DNA from 3 places in the Pseudoalteromonas sp. MMG013 genome. Region 1 is predicted to be linked to each of the others. Evidence: predicted binding sites of a transcription regulator. Region 1 holds the regulator's gene; each other region holds the start of a gene.
The links. Region 1 encodes sigma-54, which starts transcription at its own class of promoters, with help from an activator protein. Its sites were predicted from a motif close to GTTGGCACGNNNNTNGNNT; they were not measured.

Region 2: the regulator sigma-54 is predicted to act here: its motif matches at 1,902-1,920, upstream of flgJ (flagellar assembly peptidoglycan hydrolase FlgJ).
Region 3: the regulator sigma-54 is predicted to act here: its motif matches at 1,557-1,575, upstream of fliE (flagellar hook-basal body complex protein FliE).

What each region holds. Positions count from the first base shown of each region.
Region 1 is NZ_JAGJEE010000005.1:55,260-58,545, reverse strand. Features, by position in the region: gene lptA (lipopolysaccharide transport periplasmic protein LptA) at 1-387, shown strand, start outside; gene lptB (LPS export ABC transporter ATP-binding protein) at 391-1,116, shown strand; gene J8L98_RS06900 (RNA polymerase factor sigma-54) at 1,173-2,675, shown strand; gene hpf (ribosome hibernation promoting factor) at 2,704-2,991, shown strand; gene J8L98_RS06890 (PTS sugar transporter subunit IIA) at 2,994-3,286, shown strand, end outside.
Region 2 is NZ_JAGJEE010000007.1:203,912-207,197, forward strand. Features, by position in the region: gene flgK (flagellar hook-associated protein FlgK) at 1-898, opposite strand, end outside; gene flgJ (flagellar assembly peptidoglycan hydrolase FlgJ) at 900-1,865, opposite strand; gene J8L98_RS09970 (flagellar basal body P-ring protein FlgI) at 1,969-3,063, opposite strand; gene flgH (flagellar basal body L-ring protein FlgH) at 3,076-3,286, opposite strand, start outside.
Region 3 is NZ_JAGJEE010000007.1:144,589-147,874, reverse strand. Features, by position in the region: gene J8L98_RS09695 (ATP-binding protein) at 1-56, shown strand, start outside; gene J8L98_RS09690 (sigma-54 dependent transcriptional regulator) at 53-1,450, shown strand; gene fliE (flagellar hook-basal body complex protein FliE) at 1,610-1,942, shown strand; gene fliF (flagellar basal-body MS-ring/collar protein FliF) at 1,966-3,286, shown strand, end outside.

The DNA of each region.
Region 1 (3,286 bases):
GGTATTTTTGAACAAAATGTTGAAATTATACATGGTAATAGACAAATTAACGCTGATCGCCTAGAAGTGCATAGACGGGCTGAATTAGGAGAAAATAAACAACTGCTTGTCGCTACAGGTAATCCAGCGCGTTTTACCGAGACACAAGCTGATGGCACCGTATTAAGTGCCACGGCGAGTGAGGTTCGATATGATGTAGCGAATAAAAAGCTGACAATCAAAGGTGATGCAGAAATTAACCAAGCAGGCCAAATCATAAAAGCACAATCCATAATTTACGATATGGATAAACAATTAATAAATGCTGAAAAAGGTAATGAAAATACTGGCCGAGTACACACTATTCTTGTCCCAGAAAAAAAATCGAATAAAGAACAAGGCAAATAATAAATGAGTACTTTGACTGCAACCGCTTTGGCTAAAAGCTACAAAGGACGACAAGTCGTAAAAAATGTCAGCCTTGCCGTCGAGGCAGGCAGTATTGTTGGCTTGCTAGGCCCCAACGGGGCAGGTAAAACGACCAGTTTTTATATGATTGTTGGATTAGTGCCAAGCGATAACGGTACCGTAACAATTGATGACCACGATATCACCCTGTTACCGATGCACAGTCGAGCAAGGCTAGGCATCGGTTATTTACCGCAAGAATCTTCCATCTTTCGAAAGTTAACCGTTTACCAGAACTTAATGGCTATTTTAGAAACTCGTAATGAACTGAGTAAACCTGATCGAGAGCAAATTCTTAATGAATTATTAGATGAATTCAACATCCAACATATACGTACAAGTCAAGGTATGGCATTGTCAGGAGGTGAACGTCGAAGAGTCGAAATTGCTCGCGCTTTAGCCGCAAACCCAAAATTTATCCTGTTAGATGAGCCTTTTGCTGGTGTTGACCCAATTTCGGTGTTAGATATAAAGAAAATTATCGAACATTTAAAAAAACGCGGTATAGGTGTTCTGATCACAGATCATAATGTACGAGAAACACTTGATGTGTGCGAAAAAGCATACATAGTTTCACATGGTGAATTAATTGCATCAGGTACTCCAGAACACGTGCTTGCCGATCAAACTGTTCGAGATGTCTACCTAGGTGAACAATTCAGGCTATAGTTATAGTATCTAGGTAATTTTAATAATTGATTAATAGAAAGGATTGTTAGAGATACATGAGGCAATCGTTACAGCTGCGCATGGGTCAGCAATTAACCATGACACCCCAATTACAACAGGCTATCCGCTTGTTGCAATTGAGCACGCTAGATCTCCAACAAGAAATCCAAGAAGCCTTGGACAGCAACCCATTACTGGAAGTTGAAGAATCAGAGCATGAAAACGACAACGAAAATATAGAAAAAGAACATAAAGAGCTCTCGAAAGAAGAATCTAATTCAGACAGTATTGAAGAAGCTCCAGTCAGTGACTATGAGCTTGATGCAGACGCGGCTATGAGTAAAGACACTGTTAGCGAAGAACTTGCGATGGATGTCACATGGGATGAATACATGAGTGCTGCACCAGCAACAAGCAGCGGCCCTATGCCTGAAGACGAAAACATGTACCAAGGCGCAACCACCGAATCGCTCCATGAATACTTAATGTGGCAACTAGAACTGACCCCGTTTAGTGATACTGATAGAGGGATCGCTGTCGCCATTGTGGAAGCCGTGGATGATGGTGGTTTATTAACCTTATCGACCGATGAAATCTTAGAAAGCCTTAATGACGAGAGTTCAGAAGATGCCATTGAACTTGATGAAATTGAGGCTGTCCTGAAACGCATTCAATTATTTGACCCCGTCGGCATTGCTGCTCGTAGCTTGCAAGAATGTTTATGTATCCAGCTTAATCAGTTTGATAAAAGTACACCTTGGCTGGAACATACTAAACATGTGCTCACCGAACATATCGACTTACTTGCAAGTCGAGACTATCGAACGCTAATGAAAAAGACTAAGCTGAAAGAGTCCGATTTAAAAGAAGTCATGACTCTAATACACAGCTTAAATCCAAAACCTGCGGCCAGTATCATCCGTGAAGAGTCTGAATATGTCATACCAGATGTCTCTGTGAAAAAAGTGAAAGGCCGATGGTTAGTTGAATTAAACCCTGATTCAATGCCGAAAATTAGAGTCAATGATCACTATGCGGCGATGTCTCGCTCAATGAAATCAAGCACTGATAGTCAATTTATTCGCTCGCATTTACAAGAAGCTAAATGGTTTATTAAAAGCTTAGAAAGCCGCAATGATACGTTAATGAAAGTAACTAATTGCATTGTGCAGCAACAACAGGCATTCTTTGAACATGGCCCTGAAGCAATGAAACCTATGGTGCTAAATGATGTGGCTGAAATGGTAGAGATGCATGAATCCACTATTTCACGTGTCACAACACAAAAATATATGCACACACCTAGGGGCATTTTTGAGTTGAAATATTTCTTCTCGAGCCATGTGAGTACCGAAAACGGAGGTGAATGCTCTTCCACAGCGATTAGAGCATTGATCAAAAAGCTCATTGCCGCCGAAAATACTGCTAAGCCATTAAGTGATAGCAAAATTGCGGATATATTGGCAGAGCAAGGAATCAAAGTGGCCCGACGTACGATAGCAAAATATCGGGAGTCGTTAGCCATTCCACCGTCGAATCAGCGTAAAAGCTTGATATAAGACGTAATACCAAAGAAGGAAAATGCTTATGCAACTAAATTTAACTGGTCGTCACGTAGAAGTAACTGAATCACTAAGAGACTATGTCAACACCAAGTTTGCGAAGCTAGAAAGGCACTTTGATCATATCAATAATGTGCATGTGATTTTAGATGTTGAAAAACTCGTACAAAAAGCCGAAGCGACCTTACACTTAAGCGGAGCAGAAGTATTTGCCTCTACCGAGCATCAAGATATGTATGCTGCTATTGATGGTTTGGTTGACAAGCTAGACAGACAAGTAATCAAACACAAAGAAAAGCTTACTCGACATTAACCATGAAACTTAGCTCAATAATCAACAAGGACTGCAGTAAAGCTGCGGTCCTTTTTAATAGCAAAAAACGTATTCTCGAATACGTTAGCGAACTTACACATGAACAGTTACCCCACCTAGAACAGCATGATGTTTTATCTGCGCTCATGTCACGAGAGAAGCTAGGCAGTACTGGAATTGGTAAAGGCATCGCTATTCCACATGGCAGAATGCAAGGTATCGAACAAGTTTTTGCGATGATATTAGTTAGTAAAAAATCAGTTCCATTCGATGCCATAGACAATCGTCCAGTCGA
Region 2 (3,286 bases), on a different contig from region 1:
CTGCCAATGCTATTCCAATTTGACCAAGTTGGTTCTGGGCTGGGTGTAATATTTCATCTCTAAATGCAAGTAACCCCCCTATTTTACCTTTTAACGTACTTGAGTTGACTTCTAGTGCAACAGCTTGCCCATCTCTCACGTCCAGTTTTAAATCTCGTACATTCGGATCAGGGTCTCCTGCCAATGAAAACGCATTAAAGGTACCATTTTCCATGACTAACGCTTGGCCTGAGCCTAAAAATACTAACTTTTCACCATTGGGACCATCTAATGTCTCTAAATCTACCAGCTCAGCCAAATCACTAATCGCTTGATCTCGTTCATTTAATACTGAACTCGACGCTTTCGTACCTGTTGGAGTATTTAACGATGCAACTTGTGCATTTAAATCGCTGACCTTCTGTATTAGGTTGTTCGCTTCATTTGCAAACAAGTCAAGCTGTTGATTAACAATATTACCTTGATCAAATACAATGCCAGACAACCTATCCATTTGCTCGGTCAAGTTCTCTGCATCGGTTAAAAATAAACCGCGGGTTACTCTTGAAGATGGTTGATTCATTGCTTCTTGTAAATTATTAAACAGAGAATTAATACTCTTATTTAAGCTATTTGAGTCTTCGGCAAACAATGTATCGACACGAGAGGCCTCTGTGACAAATTGCTCATAATAGGTTTTATTTGAAATATCTCTGTTTAATTGTTTTTGAGCAAACTCATTTAATAAGCGAACAGTTTCACCACGACCAACCTGATTTCCAATCATCGTAGTATGTTCCGTTCGTTCACGGATATACCCTTTGGTATTCAGATTTGAAATATTCTTACTCGTGGTCTGCAGCAATTCTGTACTCGCTCTAATACCACTGGTTCCAATATTCATTAAATTGAACGACATCTTAATTTACTCCCTTTCGAACCAACGATGTAAGCATGTCTTTTAAATCGCTACGTTGAAGTACGTTCTTTATTTTTGCTGCATATTGCGGATCAGTTGCATAACCGGCATCTTGTAAGGCTGATAAATATTGCTCGGGTTGCGCTACTTTTTTTAATGCGTCTTGATAACGAGGGTTTCCTTGTAAGAAATCCACGTAATCATTCATGCTGTCTTTTATTGTGTCGTATGCACGAAAACTCGCTTGCTTTTTCACCGGTAATCCATCTTCAAATTCCAATGTCAACTTTTTGGCACTTTGACCTTGCCACGCTTTGTCTGACTTAATATTAAATAAATTATTACTGCTCGAACCGTCTGCTTTAGCAATAATGTGTTTACCCCAACCAGTTTCCAATGCCGCTTGGGCTACCATTACAGCTGGATTAAGCCCTATTTTCTTAGCTGCTGTTTTTGCGTGTTCCCACATAGTTGATACGAAAGACTCAGGATCGTTAAATGATGCACTTTCGCTTGTAGTAGATGAGGTCGCGTTCACATGCGAAGGTTGCTTATCGAGTAACTCCCCTGCAGCACGTCTATCACTCTCAAAATCAGCACCTGTACGTAATACTGACGCCGGCGTATAACCCTGTGCATTGGGTGATAACTGCTGAACAATTAAGTCTGCCAGACCCAAACTACCTTTACTGGACAAATCCATTGATAATTGCTGATCATGCATTTCTTCAAAAAATTTAACGCCGCTAGAGTTAAAAGGGCTATTTTTATCTTCCATCGCCTCATTCGCTTTGCGCATACTTTTCATCAACATTTGGGTGAAAATTGATTCAAATTGTTGTGCCGCTTTTTTTAGCGCTTCATCAGAGGCGTTTGGATCGCCACCGCTTTTCAGTGCATCTTTTCTCAAGCTATTTAAATCGCTCAAATCAAAGAAATTCTGCTTTTCTAACGGATTTGTATTCATCGGCTTAATGACACTTAACTATTCATAACATCTATCAAGCAATATTCGAGCCAAAAAAAAGCCCTAATAAATTAGGGCTAACACATTGATTAATAATCAGCCTTTAAATGACAACTAATTGACCATTTATTGCACCGGCTTCTTTAAGTGCTTCTAGAATGGCCATTAAATCGCCAGGAGCTGCGCCTACTTCATTAATAGCGCGCACTAAATCATCTAGACTAATGCCTGGATCAAACACAAAAGCACGAGAATCGTCCGTATCTACGTCAATAATACTTTGCCTAGTGACAACGGTTTCCCCTTCCGCCAAAGGCTGAGGCTGATTGACATTTTGTTGTTCAGCAATTGTCACTGTCAAACCACCATGTGTAATTGCTGCTGGCTGTAATTTGACATTTTTACCTATCACTATGGTACCTGTGCGAGAGTTTACGATAATTTTTGCACTTGTATCTGCTGGTTTAAACTCCAGATTTTCTAGAGTCGATAAATAAGAAACTCGCTGAGACGGGTCTCTTGGTGCGATTACACGTACAGATGCCGCATCCATCGGTTTAGCACTATTAGGACCCACCAAATTATTGATTGTATCAGCCAGACGCTTAGCAGTTGTAAAATCAGGACTATTCAAATTAAAAGTGATAAAATCACCTTGTGTAAATGGGCTTTTAACTTCACGTTCAACAGTTCCTCCATTTGGCACTCGACCAACGGTGGGCGTATTAATGACCACCCTGCTGCCATCTAAGCCTTCGGCACCAAGACCACCAACAATCATACTTCCCTGAGCAATAGCATATACATTACCATCCACCCCTTTTAAAAAGGTTTGTAATAACGTACCTCCCCGTAAACTGCCCGCACTGCCAATTGAAGACACAGTTACATCAATCGTTTGACCGGGCTTAGTAAAAGGAGGCAAGTCAGCATGGACCGCAACCGCTGCAACATTCTTTATTTTTGGTTTCAAAGAAGACGGCAGAGTAATGCCAAAACCACTTAACATTGCTTTAAAGCTTTGTTCAGTAAAGCGGCTTGATTCACCCGTACCAGGCAAACCCACAACCAAGCCATAGCCTACTAATTGGTTAGAGCGAACGCCTTGCACCATACTTACATCCTTGACCCGTTCAGCCTTCGCTACTGGTACTAGCGTTATCAATAGTACAGATAAGAATAGATGACATAGTTTCATAATATTTGTGCCCTAAAATGGTAGCAACGTACTCATAAAGAATTGAGTTAACCAACCTGAACTTTGTGCTTCTTGGCCTTGCCCTTTTCCAGAATATTGAATACGAGCATTAGCAATCCGATTTGATTCTACCGTATTATCTGCAGCAACATCTGCTGCTCGAACGAGACCTTCAAGACGAATAAACTCTTCACCGGTGTTTAAAGTAAGCCACTTTTCCCCT
Region 3 (3,286 bases), on a different contig from region 1:
AATTTAGTTTGTTGTTACCTATTTCATTTGATATGGAACAATTGGAGGCTGTATGAGTCATTCTATATTAGTCGTTGAAGACGATGCAGGTTTGCGTGAAGCATTGTTAGACACATTACAATTGGCTGGACTTGAATGTGTAGAAGCTGCAAGTGCTGAAGAAGCCGTAATTTTATTAAAACAGCAACGTTTCTCGTTGGTTGTGAGTGATGTTCAAATGGGGACAATGAGTGGTATTGATTTACTGCGTACCATCAAATTAAATTACCCTGATTTGCCTGTACTAATGATGACTGCTTATGCGACGATTGATGACGCGGTGGAAGCAATGCGTTTAGGCGCGATTGATTATATGGCAAAACCTTTTGCACCAGAAGTATTGCTTAATATGGTTAGTCGTTATATGCCAGAGAAAACGAAAGAAACAGATGGTCCGATTGTAGCAGACGCGCAAAGTTTACAGCTTTTGGAGTTAGCAGCTAAAGTTGCAAAGTCAGATGCAAGTGTTATGGTTTTAGGTCCGAGCGGTTCAGGTAAAGAAGTACTCGCGCGTTATATTCATGATAAGTCTGACCGAGTAGATTCACCATTTGTTGCTATTAATTGCGCAGCTATACCTGAAAACATGCTAGAAGCAACCTTATTTGGGTACGAAAAAGGGGCGTTCACAGGTGCAATTCAAGCATGCCCAGGTAAGTTTGAACAAGCTCAGTGTGGCACTATCTTGTTAGATGAAATAACGGAAATGGAACTGGGCCTACAAGCAAAGTTACTGCGAGTTTTACAAGAAAGAGAAGTTGAAAGATTAGGAGGAAGAAAAACTATTGAGTTAAATGTGCGCGTATTAGCTACGAGTAACCGAGATTTAAAAGAAGCAGTAGCGAAAGGCACATTTAGAGAAGATCTTTATTACCGCCTTAATGTGTTCCCGCTTATGTGGAAGCCGCTGCATCAACGCCCTGGTGACATTATTGTATTGGCGGAGCACTTGGTCGCGAGACATTGCAGTAAGTCGGGGAAATTAACTCCTGTGATTGATGATGGTGCTAAGAAAAAACTGCTAATTCACAATTGGCCTGGTAATGTACGAGAGCTAGATAATGTTGTGCAACGAGCCCTCATTTTATTACAGGGCAATACGATATTCGCACAAGACATTTTTATTGAAAACACTGAAACTATGGATTTACCAGAACCTACACTGATAGATAATACCGTGAGTGTGGAGTTGAACTACCAGTTAGAGCGTTCTAATAATGTAGACGTCCAAAGCGAAAGTACTGATTATAAAAGTGAACTACAAGATAAAGAGCATCAGATTATTTTAGAGACACTATCACGTTACCAAGGCAAGCGTAAAGATGTTGCTGAAGTACTGGGCATGAGTCCGAGGACGTTACGCTATAAGCTGGCTAAAATGCGAGATCTAGGTATTGCTCTTCCGGCGTGATTAATTTTTATTAATGAATGGAAGCCAGCGCTGTCTGGCTTTTCTCCTGTCAATAATATGGCACTATCAAATCTCCATTTAACTCATTGATTATTATAGATAATTAATTGGCATGATTAGTGCAGTGTTCTGTATGTAACAAATTTACAGGATCAGCACATGAACATTCAACCTAATACTTTATATCAAGAAATGCAGTCACTCGCTATCGAGGCGACACGTAATAAACCTGATGCAACCATGCCAGTACAAAGTGCCGCTACATCTTCTGCACAATTTGGTGATTTGCTATCAGATGCAATTAATACTGTAAGTGGCTTACAAAAAGATGCAAAATCTAAGGTAACGGCCATGGAGATGGGAGATCGCAGTGTCTCTCTTTCTCAAGTGATGATTGCCTCACAAAAATCTTCCGTTGCTTTTGAAGCAACGGTGCAAGTTCGCAATAAGCTTGTTGAGTCGTACAAAGAAATCATGAGCATGCCAGTATAATTTTTGGGTAGTGGAGAGTAACTGTGGCAACGAATCAATCAACTGAACTGGCTTTATCCGATGGCGCTGTAGGCGATGGCGGATCTGAAGACCAACAAGAACAGAAATCAGGCTATTTGAGTGGGTTAAGTGGCGTTGATATGTTGCGTCAAGTTACTTTGGTAATAGCATTGGCGATTTGTTTGGCGATCGCAATTTTTATCATCATTTGGGCCCGTCAACCAGACATGCGTCCTTTAGGGCAGTATCCAACAGATGAGCTTGTACAAACATTAGATTTTTTAGATGCGCAAAAGGTCGAATATGAGTTAGATGGCAACACCATCATGGTTGCTGAAAATGACTACCAAAATATTAAACTCAAAATGGCGCGGGATGGCTTTACTCAGTCGCCAAGCTCTGGTACCGATATTTTAATGCAAGATATGGGTTTCGGTGTGAGCCAGCGATTAGAAAGAGAGCGTTTAAAGCACGGTCGCGAGCAGCAACTCGCGCGTACAATTGAAGAACTTCAAGATATTACCAGAGCAAAAGTTTTACTGGCTATCCCAAAAGAAAATGTATTCGCAAGAAGAGAGAAAAAACCTTCTGCAACAGTTGTAATCACGCTTAAACGGGGCCGCTCTCTGGGTGGAGAAGAAGTGGATGCTATTGTTGATATTGTCGCATCAGCTGTTCAAGGACTTGAACCGGCGCGAGTAACTGTGACAAATCAAAACGGCCGTTTACTTAACTCGGGTTCTCAAGACTCTTTGGCCGCTCGCTCTCGTAAAGAGTATGATTTAGAGCGTAAAAGAGAGCAAGAGTACTTAGAAAAAATTGACAGTATTTTAATCCCAGTAGTTGGATTAGGGAAATTTACAGCGCAAGTTGACTTAACAATGGACTTTAGCGCCATCGAAGAAACACAAAAGCGCTTTAACCCTGATTTGCCGGCAGTGAGAAGTGAAACAACCTTCGAAGAAAATAACATCGGAGGGCTGGCAGTAGGGATCCCTGGTGCGTTGACGAATCAGCCTCCTGTTAATTCAAATATTCCTGAAGTTGCTGGACAAGGCAATGGGCGAAATAATGCAAATCCAAGTAGAACGCATAAAGAAGCAACACGTAATTATGAACTAGATACCACGATTAGTCATAAGCGCCAACAAAGTGGTGTTATACGCAGGATCAGTGTGTCAGTTGCGGTTGATTATTTGGCGAAAGCAGATGCCGAGGGCACCGTAACTATGGCACCAAGAAGCCAAGAAGAAATTAATAACATAAGACGGTTACTGCAAGGTGGTGTAGGGTTTGATATGCAGCGTGGTGATGCACTTGAAGTTGTGACAGTGCCCTTTGTGC